Regions from separate parts of the Mesorhizobium sp. 113-1-2 genome, predicted to be linked through region 1. Evidence: riboswitches for the same ligand, from Rfam matches in the RefSeq annotation. Region 1 holds a riboswitch; the other holds the start of a gene.

Region 1 (7,857 bases):
TCGCCACGTAGTTGGCCGAGATGATGGCGGTCTCCGTCGCCTGCTTCAGGCCGGCGGCGCCCATCATGCGGATATACATCCAGGTGATGGGCAGGATGGAGGCGCTGCCGAACGGTGCCGCCGACACGGCATGCGCCGAGCCCTCGGTAACATGGCCCGGCAGATAGGGTTTCAGGTGCGCCCTGACGCCGATCGGGCCGATGCCGGGGCCGCCACCGCCATGCGGGATGCAGAAGGTCTTGTGCAGGTTCATATGGCAGACATCGGCGCCGATATCGGCGGGCCGGGCGAGCGCGACCAGCGCGTTGAGGTTGGCGCCGTCGAAATAGACCTGGCCGCCATGCTCGTGAATGAGCGCGCAGAGATGGCGGGCGCCTTCTTCATAGACGCCGTGCGTCGAGGGATAGGTGAACATCAGCGCGGCGAGATTCTTGGAATGCTCGTTGGCCTTGGCCCGCATATCGTCCATGTCGATGTTGCCGTCTTCCAGGCAGCGCACGACGACAACGCTCATACCAGCCATCGCCGCACTTGCCGGATTGGTGCCATGCGCGGAGGAGGGGATGAGGCAGACGGTGCGATGGCCTTCGCCGCGCGAGCGGTGATAGGCACGAATGGCGAGCAGGCCGGCATATTCGCCCTGGCTGCCGGCATTGGGCTGCAGGCTGACCGCGTCGAAGCCGGTGATCTCCGACAGCCAGCCCTCCAGTTCGCCGATCATGGCGCGATAGCCGGCCGAATGGCTGGCCGGCGCGAAGGGATGCAGATTGGCGATGCTTGGCCAGCTCACCGGCATCATTTCGGCCGCCGCGTTGAGCTTCATCGTGCAGGAGCCCAGCGGGATCATGGAGCGGTCGAGCGCCAGATCCTTGTCGGCCAGCCGACGCAGCAGGCGCATCATGTCGGTTTCCGACTTGTTCTCGTTGAAGACCGGTTGCGTCAGAAACTCTTTTCCACGCGGCTTGCCGGGAACGGTGCGGTCGGCCGAGGGAGCGGCCTTGGCGCCGAACAGGGAAGCGATCGCGTCGAGATCGGCATCCGTCGAGGTCTCGTCGAAGGCGATGCCGACATGGTCGGCATCGAGGACGCGCAGCAGCCGGCCGGTCTTTTCGGCGGCTTCAGCGATTTCAGCGGCCTTGCCTTTTACCTCCACCGTCACCGTGTCGAAACGGCTGGCACCGAGCACCGACACGCCCGCCGCCTGGAGGCCGCCTGCCAGACGGTTGGCCAGCGCGTGGATGCGCCCGGCAATCGCCTGCAGGCCGGCGGGGCCGTGCCAGATGGCGTAGGCCGTCGCCATGTTGGCGAGCAGCGCCTGCGCGGTGCAGATGTTGGAGGTCGCCTTGTCGCGGCGGATGTGCTGCTCGCGCGTCTGCAAGGCCAGGCGATAGCCGGGCCGGCCCTTGCTGTCTGTCGACTGGCCGACCAGGCGGCCGGGCATCAGTCGGGTCAGTCTGTCGGAGACGGCGCAATAGGCGGCGTGCGGGCCACCAAAGCCCATCGGAACACCAAAGCGCTGCATCGGGCCCACCGCAATGTCGGCGCCGAGCTTCGCCGGCGCGTCTGTCAGCGTCAGGCCAAGCGGGTCGGCGATGAAGACGACCAGAGCGCCGGTGGCGCGTGCCTTGTCGATCGCTGCCTTGTGGTCGCCATAGACGCCAAACGTGTCGGGCCAGGAGACGAGCAAAGCGGCCGTGTTGTCGTCGATCGTCTCGCCGTCGATCTCGATGCCGAGCGGTTCGGCGCGGGTGCGCACGACATCCAGGGTCTGCGGGTGCGGCGTGCCGGCGAACGCCACCTTGGTGCGCTTGTCGCGGTGGTGGCGAAGCGCAATGCCGACCGCTTCGGCGACGGCGGTTGCCTCGTCGAGCAGCGAGGCGGACGCCACCGGCAGGCCGGTCAATTCGGTGACCAAGGTCTGGAAATTGAACAGCATTTCCAGACGGCCCTGGCTGATCTCGGCCTGATAGGGCGTGTAGGCCGTATACCAGGCCGGATTCTCGAACTGATTGCGCTGGATGACCGGCGGCACATGGACACCGTGATAGCCGGCGCCGATGAAGCTCTTCAGCACCGTGTTCTTCGCCATCGTAGCCGACAATTCGGCCAATGCCTCGGCCTCGCTGGCTGGCGCCGGCAAGGTCAGCGGCAGGTCCAGGCGAATCGACTGCGGCACGGCCTGGCTGATCAGCGTCTCGACGGAGGGAACGCCGATCACGGCAAGCATGGCCCGGACGTCGTTGACACCAGGACCGATATGGCGGGCCGAGAAGGGGGTGAGTGCTGTGGTCATCATCTCTGGTCCTGATTTCAGGCGATATGGGCTTTGTAGGCGGCCTCATCCATGAGGCCGGCGAGCTGGCTTTCGTCGGCAAGCTTCATCTTCCACAGCCAGCCGGCGCCGGTTGCGGCCGAGTTGACCAGCGACGGGTCGGACGACAGCGTGCCGTTGGCCTCGGTGATCTCGCCGTCGACCGGCGCGTAGACGTCCGAGGCCGCCTTGACGGATTCGACCACGACGGCTGTATCGCCCTTGGCAAGCTTCTTTCCGGTCTCCGGCAGTTCCACGAAGACGAGGTCGCCGAGCTGCTCCTGGGCGTAATCGGTGATGCCGACGGTGGCGATGCCGCCTTCGACGCGGAGCCATTCGTGATCGGCGGTGAAATAGGTCGTTGCCATCGGGATTATCCTTTGCGGTAGCGATGAGGAGTGAAAGGCAAGGGGTTGATTTCGATCGGGATTTTTGTCCCGCGAACATCGGCGAACAGTTTTGTGCCGGGCTTTGCCAGCGCTGTGGCGACATAGCCCATGGCGACCGGATGGCCAGCCGAGGGCCCGAAGCCGCCTGACGTGACATGGCCGGCGGGATTGCCGTCGGCGTCGAACAGAGCAGCACCGGCGCGCACCGGCTGGCGGCCCTCGGGTTTCAGGCCGACACGCTTTTGCGCCGGGCCGCGTTCCACGGCGGCGCGCAAGGCATCGGCGCCGATGAAGGCGCCGGACGCGCGGATCTCCTTGGGGATCGCCCACATCAGCGCGGCGGCGGCAGGGTCGGTCTCCGGCGTGATGTCCTGGCCATGCAGGCAAAGCCCGGCCTCCAGCCGCAGGCTGTCGCGCGCGGCAAGGCCGATCCACAGAACGCGCTCGTCTTCGAGCAGCTTCGCGACTAGGGCGCGCGCATCGGCTTCAGGCAGGCCGATCTCGAAACCGTCCTCGCCGGTATAGCCCGACCGGCTCATGAACCAGTCTTTCCGCGGTTCGACCCCGTGCATGAACAACAGCGAGCCGGTCTCGATGCCGGCGCGGGACAGCACAGCCCAGGCCTCGGGTCCCTGGATGGCCAGGAAGACGCGGTCGAGCGGTTCGACCTTCACATCGAAATTCGTGGCCAGCTCACGCAGATGCTTTTCGTCGGCGACGGCGTTGCCGGCATTGGCGACCACCATGAACCTGGTATCGCCGAGGCGGGTGACGATCAGGTCGTCAAGGATGCCACCTGCCTCATTGAGGAAGAAGGACAGTTTCGACTGCGAGATTTCGAGCGCGCCGGCATCCAGCGGGCAAGCGCGGTTGAGCAGCGCAACCGCTTGCGGTCCGCTGACCTCGAACAGCTTCATGTGCGAGATGTCGAACAGGCCGGCATGCTCGCGGGTGTGCAGATGCTCCTTCATGACGCCGGCCGGATAGGTCAGCGGCATCGACCAACCGGCAAAGGCGCCGAAGCGCGCACCGGCGGCTGTGTGGATATCTTCGAGGGGAAGGTGTTTTGAGTCGTCGCCCGTCATGTCGTCTCCAGAGTCGCACGCAATCGGCCGCGAATGGCGACCAGTCCGTGCCCCTCTGTCTGAAGCCTGAGAGACTCGCGCAGCCGGAACTCTGTCAGCGGCGCTTACACCTTCGGCGCGGGGGCAAGCCCCGACTTTCCAGAGTGTCTTTCCCGTCTACGGTTCTTTTGCCTGAGAGATTTCGGGCGATTTCCCCTTCGGCGGCAGCTCTCGCTGCTCTCTCCCGCAAACAGGTAGGACTCAGAACTGAGCCCTCGACGCGCCATCCATAGCCTGTCGGCGACACCTTGTCACCTCCCAGCGACATCAAAGGTGCGTTGATATTCAGGTGAGGCCGGCCTGCAAATGGCTGATACCTGCGCTTCCCCGTTCTATTGCGTCGCAATAGAACTGTGCTCACGTACGAAAAGTACGCTCCGCTCCGGTTCTCGGTATCAGCCATTTTCGACTCGGCCTGACCTGAATCTCAACACACCTAAAGCGCGCCGCGCCGACAAGTCTTCGCTAACCACGCCGTTTGCCGGTTTTTCAAGACACTCCTGATATAGCAGGCCGATGTAACGCTTTGGGGCGGACGGGGACGACAATGGGCGAATTGATCATGAGCGCGCCGGTGGCAGGGCTGACGTCGAAGAATCGCATTGCCTCGGAAGATGTGGTGATGCTGCGCCGCGACGTGTTCGCCGATGGCGTGGTGACCCGCGACGAGGCCGAGGCCTTGTTCGCGCTCGACCAGACGGCGCGGGACAAATGCGCGGAGTGGGCGCCCTTCTTCGTCGAGGCGGTGACCGACTACATCGTCCATCAGGAAAAGCCGTCGGGCTATATTTCGCAGGACAATGCCGACTGGCTGGTCCGCACCATCTCGCGCGACGGCATGGTCGACAGCCGCACCGAACTCGAATTGCTGGTCCATGTGCTGGAAGAGGCGAGATCCTCGCCGGGCAAGCTTTGCGTCTATGCGCTGGAGCAAGTTGCGCACGCCGTCATCGACGGCAAGGGGCCGCTGATGCTGGGTGGCGCGCTGGTGCCCGGACTGATCGCCAAGGCGGAAGTCGAGCTGCTGCGGCGCATCCTCCACGCCCATGGCGGCGACGGCAACATCGCCATCACCCAGGGCGAGGCCGAGGTGCTGTTCAAGATCAACGAACAGACCGCGCAGGCCAAGAACGATCCGTCCTGGAACGACCTCTTCGTCAAGGCGATCGCCAATTTCGTGATGTGCTCGGCCGGCTATGAAGCGCCGACCCGCGACGTGGCGCTGCGCCAGGAAAACTTCCTCGAACACGCCGATCCGCAAATCGGCGGTTTCTTCAGCCGCATGGTTTCCGGTGGTCTTGCCGGCATCATCGAGGCCTATCGGTCCCCGGATGACATCGAGGCCGAATGGGAGGCCAAGAACAGGGCGGCCGAGGCGCTGGCCCGCCGCGCCGAGACGATCGGTGCCGGCGAAGCCAAATGGCTTGTCGAGCATATCGGGGCGAACCGGCCTCTCTACGAAAACGAGCGCGCGCTGCTGACGCTCATCAAGCATGCCTCGCCGGAGATCCATCCCGCGTTGAGGCCGCTGCTCGACAAGGTTGCCTAAAGCGCGCCGTCCGCTGCTATCGTTTTACAGAGGATGATGTTGGAATGGCCTTCGGGCCATTCCGCGAGTTCGGCAATGCGTTGGAAGCCAGCCTTCTCGTAGAGGCCCGGTGCCTGGAAGTCGTGGCTGGAGACCCAAATTCTCGTGACGCCGCGCTCGGCTGCCTCGGCGACAAAAGCGCTGAGCAACTGCCTTGCATAGCCGCGGCCTCGATGGGCCTCGTCAATCCACATCAATGTCAGCTCGGACGTGCTCGCCCAAGAGTACCCGGCAGCAACACCGACTGCGTTCCCTGCACCGTCGCGAATAACGAAAGCCAAGCCACGGTCATCGGCGCAGTCTGTCGCACGTCGGTTGGCGCTGTGGAGACGTTCCTCGAGCGAACTCAACTCTATCGGCGACAAATCGTGCTCGGCCTTTATGCGACCGGTCATCAAATCCCGCCATACCAGTCATAGCCATTGTCTTCCCAATAGCCGCCGCGGCCGCCGCCGACATTGGCGAAGCCGTCGACCAGTTCGATCTTGTAGAGATATTTCGGCATCTTGTAGCCGAGCTGGCGCTCGACACGGACACGCAACGGCGCGCCGTTCTCGACCGGCAACGGTTTGCCGTTCAGGCCGTAGGCGAGGATCGTCTGCGGGTGGCGGGCGTCGATCAGGTCGATCGTGCCGTAATATTTGATGTCACCGGACAGGCTGCGGTCGATCGTGTCGAGGCAATGGAACATGACATAGCGCGCCTGTGGCTTGACCACCGCCTGGTCGAGCACCAGCGACAGCGGGGTGCCGGTCCATTTGGCGATGCAGCTCCAGCCTTCGACGCAGTCGTGGCGGGTGATCTGGGTGCGGCTCGGCATGTTCTGAAGTTGCTCGCGGCTGAGCGACAGCGGCTTTTCCACGAGGCCCGAGACTTCCAGCCGCCAGTCGGCGAAATTGTTCGCGAGCAGACCCTTGTAGGTGTCATCGTCAGGGGCGGTGACGCCATTCGGCCGCTGCGGCTGGCGGATATCGGCTTCTGTGAATTCCGGCGCCAATGCATCGCGGCCGGCAAGCAGGCGTTGCGCGCGATAGGTCAGGCCATTGGCGTTTTCGAGGAAACCGCGCAGGCCGCTGCCGATGCTTAACTGGCTGTCGAAGGCGTCGCAGCCCGACAGCATGATGCCGGAGGCGCCGAGGCTGGCGGCGGTCAGGAATTTCCTTCGACTGATCTGAAAATTGGGGCTGATCTCAAACTTCGCCATGTCAGGCACTCCTCTCGGTCGTCTTGTCGTCATGCGCGGGAGGGTCGGTGCGATACCAGCCGGTGATGATCGAGCGCAGTTCGTTGATCGGGCCGGCGGCCAGGATCATCAGGATGTGGATGATGAAGAAGCCGACGAGCAGCAGCATGACGGTGAAATGGATGGTGCGTGCCGTCTGCCGGCCGCCGAGCAACTCGTTGAGGAACGGCAGCACCGAATTCATGCTGGGCGACATGGCAAGGCCGGTGATGATCATCAGCGGCAACAGCACGAACAGCACGCCGCCATAAGCCATCTTCTGCAGCGTGTTGTATTCGCGCGTGTGGTGGAATTTCAGCTTGGCGTGGTCGACGATGTCGCGCGGCAGGCGCCTGAGGTCGTCAAGGCGCGGGGCGAGGTCGCGCCTGATATGGCCGTTGACCAGGCTGGCGACCAGCCAGACGAGCAAGGTCGTCGTCAGGATCCAGGCAAAGAAGAAATGGATGACGCGGGCGGTGCCGAGATCATAATAGGACGGGATGGTCGCCCAGGACGGGAAGCCGCGCGCCGTTTCGTTGCCTGGCGGACCTGACCAACCGAGCACGCCCGTCGTGTCGAAGCGGTGCCCGAAGATTTCGGTGTAGCCGCGCGGACCGGCATCGGTGTTCACCGCGCCAATTTCGAAGATGGTGTTGTTGTAGCCGAAGCCGGATTGCTTGCCGATGTAGAGCTGCGGCCGGGCGTTGAAGATCTGCAGGCCGGAAAGCAGCATGAAGAACAGCGAGATCGCCCAGATCCAGTGCGTCAGCCGCGTCCAGCGCGACTGCCGGTAGATCAGTGTGCTGTCGCTCGACACGGGAGCGTCCGGTCCGGTGGCGGATTGGCTTCTGGCAACGGATTCCATCTTGTCTCGTCTCCCGGCCTCACGGCGTGGCCTGCGCGTTCATTGTCCTCCTGATACGTCGCGATCCAAACCGATGTTTCATCCGATCACGGATTTATTACGGACCACCCAGGCTGACGGCGAGATTGACGGCCGCCGCGACGATGACGGTGTTGAAGAAGAACGACAGAATCGAGTGGACGAGCACGACACAACGCATATGCGTCGTCGAGATATTGGTGTCGGCGGTCTGCGCCGTCATGCCGATCACCGTCGAGAAGTAGAGGAAATCCCAGCCTTCCGGCCGCTTGTCGCCTGGGAACAGCAATCCGCCGACCGGGATTTTCTTCTTGGTTTCAGCGTCGACCGCATCGCCGTC
Region 2 (7,857 bases), 3.2 Mb from region 1:
GGCTTTTGCAAACATGAAAGAGGCTGATGTTTTCCGGAAGCTGCAAAGCGAAGTCACCGATTGGCGCCGTTACCTTCATGAAAATCCGGAGCTGGACTTCCAGGAGTACAACACAGCAAGGTTTGTTGCCGAAAAGCTCGCTTCTTTTGGCATAAATCACATCGAAACGGGAATTGCGGGGACCGGCGTCGTTGCATTGCTTGAGGGAGAAGGCGGCGATGGGCCGACGATTGGCTTGAGAGCGGATATGGATGCCCTGCCAATAGTCGAGACATCAAATAAGCCTTGGGCTTCAAAAATCTCTGGTGTAATGCACGCCTGCGGCCATGACGGTCATACCGCCATGCTCCTGGGCGCCGCAAAACATCTTGCGAGGTCCCGCAATTTTAAGGGCTCCGTTGCCCTCATCTTCCAGCCGGCCGAGGAGCCAGATTTTCCAACGGGCGGCTTTAAAATGGTCCAGGAAGGGATCATGGATCGCTTCGGAATCTCCCAGGTTTTTGGCATGCATATCGCCCCGGGCATCGAGGTCGGCAAGTTTGGCATCCGCCATGGTGGAATCATGGGCTCCCAAGATGACTTCGATATCATTGTTAAGGGTCGGGGTGGCCATGCGGCCCATCCATATTGGACCATCGATCCCGTTGTCATTGCAGCCCAGATCATTATTGGCCTGCAAACCTTGGTATCCCGTAAAACCGATCCCCTAGAGGCGCTGGTAATCTCCGTCACCAAGTTAAACGCCGCACAGGCGTATAATGTCATTCCCGATCAGGTCGAGATCGGCGGGACCGTCAGGACCTCTGCATCCCACCTGCGGGATTTCGCCGAGCGAGAGATTTTCGCATCTGCCCAAGGCATTGCGCGAGGCTTCGGCGCAGATATCGAGTTCAAATATATCCGATCGGTTCCAGCGACCTTTAATTCCACCGAGGAAACCAATCTAGCGATCCAGGCGGCACGTAATCTTGTCGGGTCTGCAGCTGTTGATGATAACGTCAAATTTGCTATGGGAGCGGAGGATTTCGCGTACATGCTCGAAGCGCGACCGGGCGCTTACATTTTTCTTGGCAATGGGCCAACACCGGCGTGTCATAATCCAGCGTTTGACTTCGATGACGAGGCTTTGCCGTATGGCATCGGCTACTGGGTAAAGCTGGTCGAGACCGTATTGGGGTGAGCGGAGTTCACGTAGTCGTGCTAAAAAAACGCAAGATTGCCTTGCAGGGTTATCCCAAAGGCGCAGCCGACGCATGAGTCTGTCAAGGCCGAAGAGGTTGGGGGCACTCGCACTATATTTCGCGAGCGATGAAGCTAGCCCGGTGACCAGGACGCACATCGATCGATGGAGGCTTAGTTACTCCTGAAACCTACAGAGGACGACAGAAACTGCGAACGGCGCTGTGATCGCAAGTGCAATCCGTGGATCTATTATGACAACTTATGTACTGATAGTGACGTGCAAATCAACGCGCCGGATCGTTGCGGCGATATCGAACTGCTTGGCCGATCAAGGCTGCAAGATCATTGATTTCAGTCAGTTCGACGATCTCGATACCGGCAAGTTCTTCATGCGGGTCTCATTCATCTCTGAGGAAGGGGTCAACAAGCAGACACTGGTCGAAAGCCTCAAGCCGGTCGCCGAGACATTCAAGATGGATGCCGGGATCTACGACGCCCAGAAGCGGATGAAGGTGCTGCTCATGGTGTCGCGCTTCGGCCACTGCCTGAAGGACCTGCTCTACCGCTGGAAGATCGGCGCGCTGCCGATTGACATCGTCGGCGTCGTCTCCAACCATTTCGACTACCAGAAGGTCGTGGTCAACCACGACATTCCCTTCCACCGCTCCAAGGTGACGAAGGAGAACAAGCTGCAGGCCGAAGGCCAGATCATGGATATCGTCGAACAGACAGGCACTGAGCTGATCGTGCTGGCCCGCTACATGCAGGTGCTTTCGGACGCGGTGTGCAAGAAGATGTCGGGCCGGATCATCAACATCCACCATTCTTTCCTGCCGAGCTTCAAGGGCGCAAACCCTTACAAGCAGGCCTATAGCCGAGGCGTGAAGCTGATCGGCGCAACCGCGCATTACGTCACCGCCGATCTCGACGAAGGCCCGATTATCGAGCAGGACATCGCGCGCATCACACATGCGCAAAGCGCCGAGGACTATGTTTCCATCGGCCGCGACGTCGAGAGCCAGGTCCTGGCGCGGGCCGTACACGCCCACATCCACCACCGTTGCTTCATCAATGGCAACCGCGTCGTGGTCTTCCCGCCGAGCCCGGGGAGCTATGCCTCGGACCGGATGGGATGAGACGGCGATTGGCATCGATAGAATGGAGATCCGGCCGCCGTCACTACGTCTCTAAGCGTGTCGACAGCCCAACGTTCCCTTTGCCTGAGATGGCGGCGGTTGTCGACTCTCGACATTGCATCACGCTTTCTTAACGCCGCGGTGGGTTAGGGCAGATTATCCCCGACCACTACCGCCGCACTACGACGCCGTTCGGGTTTCCCGATCAAATTACTGCTCGCCCGGCCCAGGGCCAAAGACGGAAAGGCCAGCGAGATGTGCGGTTCGATGGTCGGACAACGGCGGTCTCGGCAAGAAAAGTGAGCCGATCCACGTGAAAGTCGCAGCAAGGGTTCAGAGATATTGTGATCGTCGTGCTGAGCGACCTGCCCGGTGGCCAGCAAGGTCACAATGGAATCCGAGCGTTGCAAATTGACATGGGTGGTCGCAATCATTGCTGCCCGCCCTAACGTCTGGGGCCGGCCGTACGTTTCAAATACCCCCAGATTATGATTCTCTTGTTTCAATAAGGTGGCAACAATCCAGTTTATCGCCGCGCAACAACATCTATAAATCTGATTGTTCAACATGCTGTACGGGAGAGATCGGTCCAGCGCCGACGCCACGGAGCAACCCCCCAAGGAAACTCTCAGGCACAAGAGACCGTACAGTGGGACAATCTGGAGAGATGCGCCGTTGCGCACGCCGAAGGGGAAAGCCAGGTAAGTCATCCGGGCTAAGCTCTCAGGTAAAGGAGACAGATTTGGGGACACCGCAGGTCAATCGGCTTGCACCCACTGTTCTTTCTGGAGATCGAAATGACGAAGATAGTTGTGATCGGCGCCGGCATTACGGGCGTTTCGACTGCCTATGCCCTTCTGAGCCAAGGGTATGATGTAACAGTCCTCGAGCGCCAACGCTATGCAGCGATGGAGACTTCGTTCGCAAATGGTGGCCAGCTATCAGCGAGTAACGCCGAGGTCTGGAACCATTGGTCGACAGTGGTTAAGGGGATCAAGTGGATGCTTAGGCCGGACGCGCCGCTGCTTATAAATCCTCTGCCAAACTGGCATAAGTACAGCTGGCTAGCCGAATTCGTGTCCAATATTGCGAAGTACCGCGACAACACCGTTGCGACCGCTCGGCTGGCCATATCCGCTCGGCGGTATATGTTCGACATTGCGGACCGCGAAGGTATCGAGTTCGATCACGTTACACGGGGCATTCTGCATATTTACTGGGACAAGCCGGGTTTTGATTACGCAACGAAGGTAAATGAAATGCTCACGGACGGCGGGCTCGATCGGCGGCCGGTGACGCCAGAAGAGATCGCGTCTATTGAACCTACGTTGCATGGGAAATTCTACGGCGGCTTTTTCACGCCCTCGGATTCGACCGGCGACATTCACAAATATACGACAGGCTTAGCGAGAGCCTGCGAGAGGTTGGGAGGTGCGTTTGAGTACGACGCAACGGTTGCTCGTATCGACCGCCGCGACCGGCTCGGGGTGTCCTATATGGTGCACGGCGGAGACGGGAAGGGGGTCGAGCAAATCTTGCAGGCCGATGGGATTGTAGTCTGTGCGGGCTCTGCAAGCCGTCAAATTGCAGCGATGCTTGGCGACCGCCTGAACATCTATCCCGTAAAAGGATATTCGATAACTGTGCACCTTGACGATGAGCGCTCCCAGTCTGCCGCGCCCTGGGTCAGCTTGCTTGATGACCGGGCGAAGATAGTTACCAGCCGGCTCGGCGATGGCCGCCTCCGAGTTGCGGGTACGGCGGAATTCAATGGCTACAACCGCGATATCAGAGATGATCGGATCAGGCCTTTGGTTGATTGGGCCCGAGAACTGTTTCCAGGAGTAAACACAAACCGCGTAATTCCCTGGGCCGGACTGCGCCCAATGATGGCAAGCATGATGCCTCGCGTTGGCAAAGGACGCGCGCCGGGCGTTTTTTATAACACAGGACATGGACACCTTGGCTGGACCTTGTCCGCGGCCACGTCCGCCCTGCTGGCGCACATCGTCGCTGACAGTCTGCCGGTGGCATCCCGCCATGCCGCGTAAATCTGGAGCGAAATATGAATAATGCATTTCGCTCAACCGTCGTCGAAGCCGCTCGGCTAACGATCGCTCGGGAATTCTATAATTTCATTTGCGACGATTCGTCAGCAAAACGCCATCCAGTCGGCGCTGTCCGGTCGCCTTGCGGCGAGCGAGACCTTCGCGCAGCTCGCCCTGCCGGTGTCCTCCCCACCGGCGGGGCGAAGTTTTCTTGTGCTCTGCAGGGAGACGCCGTTCCAGCTACAGCTCCTTGAGCAGGAGGAGTTGTATCGTTGAACGACTGTCGCCAAACATCCTCGTTCAAAACGTTGGCCGATCTTCCGCACCTCGAGGATACGCGACAGCTTAGGTTGTTTCGCTCGCAGCTATGGCCCTGAGAACACTTGAGTTATCACAGTCGTTCACAGGCTGCTATCTCCGAGCGCTTAAACGGTGGCGTGTCCTGGCGATCGCGAGGAGATGCATTTGATAGACACCTCGCGCGGCGTCAGTTTTAGGGCAAGTCTCAGGAGGTTCGAGTGTGTTGAGAACTTGGTTCCAGAAGCTGTCCGATATCTCGTCCCTGGCAAGAAAAGAGGGGATGTTGAAGGACGCGCTCACCGATGCCATCCAGCAGCTCGGTTTCGACTGCTATGCCTATCTTAACATCCGGCCAGTGCGGAGCTACGCGGTATCGAACTACGCGGACGAGTGGCAACAGCGCTATTTGGATCGGAACTACAAGGATATCGATCCTGTCGTCAGGACAGCGCGGGCAAGAATGGAGGCGTTCGCGTGGGCACCTGAAAGCCAGAGAAAGGTTTCGTCCCGTGTTCGCGCCTTCTACGCCGGGGACTGTCAGGAATTCTGTGCGCGAGGCCATGATGATGGAAAGGAGAGAATCATCACATGGCTATCGAGAAGGAACTTCTGGACCAGTTGCTTGCGGGTCGCGATCCGAATGAGGTTTTCGCCAGAGACGGGCTGTTCGACGATCTGAAGAAGGCGCTTTCGGAGCGGATTCTGAACGCCGAACTGGACGAGCATCTTGAAGATGAAGGCGACGCCGGCAATGCCAATCGCCGCAACGGCCATTCGAAGAAGTCGGTTCTGACGGGCACGTCGAAGATGACGCTTTCGATCCCGCGCGACCGGGCCGGAACATTCGACCCGAAGCTGATTGCCAAATACCAGCGCCGCCTTCCCGACTTCGACGCCAAGATCGTTTCGAAGTATGCGCGCGGCATGACGGTTCGCGAGATCCGCGGTCATCTCGAAGAGCTCTATGGCATCGACGTGTCGCCAGACCTGATCTCGGCCGTCACCGGCGCCGTCCTGGAGGAAGTGGCCGAGTGGCAGAACCGCCCGCTGGATGCGATCTATCCGCTCATCTTCTTCGATGCGATCCGGGTCAAGATCAGGGACGAAGGCTTCGTTCGCAACAAGGCCGTCTACATCACGCTCGGCATCCTGCCGGATGGCACGAAGGAGATCCTCGGCATCTGGATCGAGCAGACCGAGGGCGCCAAGTTCTGGCTGAGGGTGATGAACGAGTTGAAGAACCGGGGCGTCGCCGACATTCTCATTGCCGTTGTCGATGGCTTGAAGGGCTTCCCCGAGGCGATCAACGCCGTCTTCCCGCAGACCGTGGTCCAGACCTGTATCGTGCATCTGATCCGCCATTCGCTGGAGTTCGTGTCGTGGAAGGACCGCAAGCCCGTCGTGCCGGCGCTGCGCGCGATCTACCGGGCCAAGGACGCAGAAGCCGGCCTGGCCGCACTCGATGCGTTCGACGCCGGCTATTGGGGCCAGAGATATCCGGCGATCACGCAGAGCTGGCGGCGCAACTGGCAGCACGTTGTGCCGTTTAGGAGGTCTACAACAAACGCAGGCTCCATTCGGCGCTCGGATATCTGAGCCCGCAGCAGTTCGAGGATCAACACATCCGGCAGACTGGCAAATCAGCAGCCTGATATCTGTCCACCCCCAGGGGCGCACTCCAATCGGCGTCCAATTTTGCACACGATGACGTAATTGCTGTCGTTGCTCCTTTGGACGAAGACTCCGACGACGGCAGAAGCCGGCGAGGATTGAGATCAAGGAGGCCGCAGTGAAGCAATATGTCGGACTGGATGTGTGGCAGCGTGAGACCAGCGTGTGCGTGGTCGACGATGCCGGAAAGACAATCTTTCAAGGGAAAGCGAAGTCCGATCCAGGAGCGTTGACCGAGTTGTTACGCAAGCGTGCGCCTCACGCTGAGAGGATCGGCTTCGAGACTGGCGCCATGTCCAGCTGGTTATGGCACGAACTTAAACGGGTCGGATTGCCGGTCGTCTGCATTGATGCCCGACACGCGAAGGCGGCGCTTTCGGTTCGGATGAACAAGAGTGACGAGAACGACGCCCGCGGCCTGGCGGAGCTGGTTCGCGTCGGCTGGTATCGCGAAGTGAAGGTGAAAAGCGCAGAAAGCCAAGCCACGCGATCCATGCTAGTCACCCGATCAAGACTCGTCGGGATCCGACGCGATCTCGAAAACCAGGTCCGATCCATGCTGAAGGAATATGGCCTGCTGTTCGGACGGTCCATCGGTTCGCAGTTCAGGCGAAAAGCCCTGGAGCTGGTTGCTGACGGGCATGAGCTTCTGCCGGTTATCCAGCCTCTATTGACCATTCATGAGCAGGTCTGTCGTGAGCAGGAGAAGCTCGATCGGCAAGTTCGGCGTCTTGCCCATGGCGATGAAACCACCCGCCGGCTGATGACCGTTCGCGGCGTCGGTGTGGTGACCGCGCTCACCTTCCGACACACGATCGACGATCCGTCGCGCTTCCGCTCGGCCGCCAACGTAGGCGCCTATCTTGGCCTGACACCGCGACGAAAGCAGTCCGGCGAAACTGACATAAACGGCCGCGTCTCCCGTTGGGGAGATCGCCTGTTGCGGACCTATCTATACGAAGCGGCCAGCGTGCTCATGCACCGGACGAAGAAGTGGTCGACGCTGAAGGCGTGGGGCGTTCGTCTGTCGAAGCGGGTCGGCATGAAAAAGGCGAAGGTGGCAGTCGCTCGCAAGATCGCCGTTCTCCTTCACTGCCTCTGGGTAGATGGCACCAACTTTGAGTGGGGAAACGAAAAGATGGCGTAGCAGTTCGACCGCAAACCAGTTCTCGAGCCTCCCTTCGCGGAGCTCGTGATGTCCCCGCCGGGACGGCGGTTGCGGTGACCTCGTTGTTTCGGCTGAGGACGACTCTTCCGTACCTCGTTCCACACGTTGAGGCCCCCCGACCCGAACATCATCATGAGGCATTCGACCTCGGAAAGGACCATGACCCCGGCGATGGCAGAACAGAATTGATGACTATTCGAATGGGCGAAACACAATGCCCCACCGGGGCGTGGTGCGGTGACCTCGTTGAATCGGCTGACGTTGGCTCGCCAAAACGTCGATGCACACGTTGAGGCACCTCGACCGGGGACTTTGACGCCGGCACCGGAAGGAAAGAAAGGGCTTGTGCGTA

Evidence for each region. Region 1 has a riboswitch for glycine ahead of gcvT (glycine cleavage system aminomethyltransferase GcvT). Riboswitches for the same ligand answer to the same signal wherever they lie in the genome.
Region 2: linked by a shared signal. The riboswitch ahead of JN279_RS36345 (D-amino acid dehydrogenase) and the one ahead of gcvT (glycine cleavage system aminomethyltransferase GcvT) in region 1 are both predicted to bind glycine.

Annotation. Positions count from the first base shown of each region.
Region 1 is NZ_AP023242.1:4,376,035-4,383,891, forward strand. It holds gene gcvP (aminomethyl-transferring glycine dehydrogenase) at 1-2,296, opposite strand, end outside; gene gcvH (glycine cleavage system protein GcvH) at 2,311-2,679, opposite strand; gene gcvT (glycine cleavage system aminomethyltransferase GcvT) at 2,685-3,785, opposite strand; glycine riboswitch at 3,935-4,021, opposite strand; gene JN279_RS21235 (hypothetical protein) at 4,372-5,373, shown strand; gene JN279_RS21240 (GNAT family N-acetyltransferase) at 5,370-5,807, opposite strand; gene JN279_RS21245 (molybdopterin-binding protein) at 5,807-6,616, opposite strand; gene JN279_RS21250 (cytochrome b/b6 domain-containing protein) at 6,618-7,499, opposite strand; gene JN279_RS21255 (DUF1345 domain-containing protein) at 7,597-7,857, opposite strand, start outside.
Region 2 is NZ_AP023242.1:7,559,102-7,566,958, reverse strand. It holds gene JN279_RS36360 (M20 aminoacylase family protein) at 14-1,180, shown strand; gene purU (formyltetrahydrofolate deformylase) at 1,434-2,318, shown strand; gene JN279_RS36350 (hypothetical protein) at 2,465-2,752, opposite strand; glycine riboswitch at 2,968-3,068, shown strand; gene JN279_RS36345 (D-amino acid dehydrogenase) at 3,116-4,369, shown strand; gene JN279_RS36340 (autoinducer binding domain-containing protein) at 4,947-5,345, shown strand; partial or broken gene JN279_RS36335 (IS256 family transposase) at 5,255-6,214, shown strand; partial or broken gene JN279_RS39020 (hypothetical protein) at 6,250-6,318, shown strand; gene JN279_RS36330 (IS110 family transposase) at 6,456-7,484, shown strand; gene JN279_RS36325 (hypothetical protein) at 7,752-7,857, shown strand, end outside.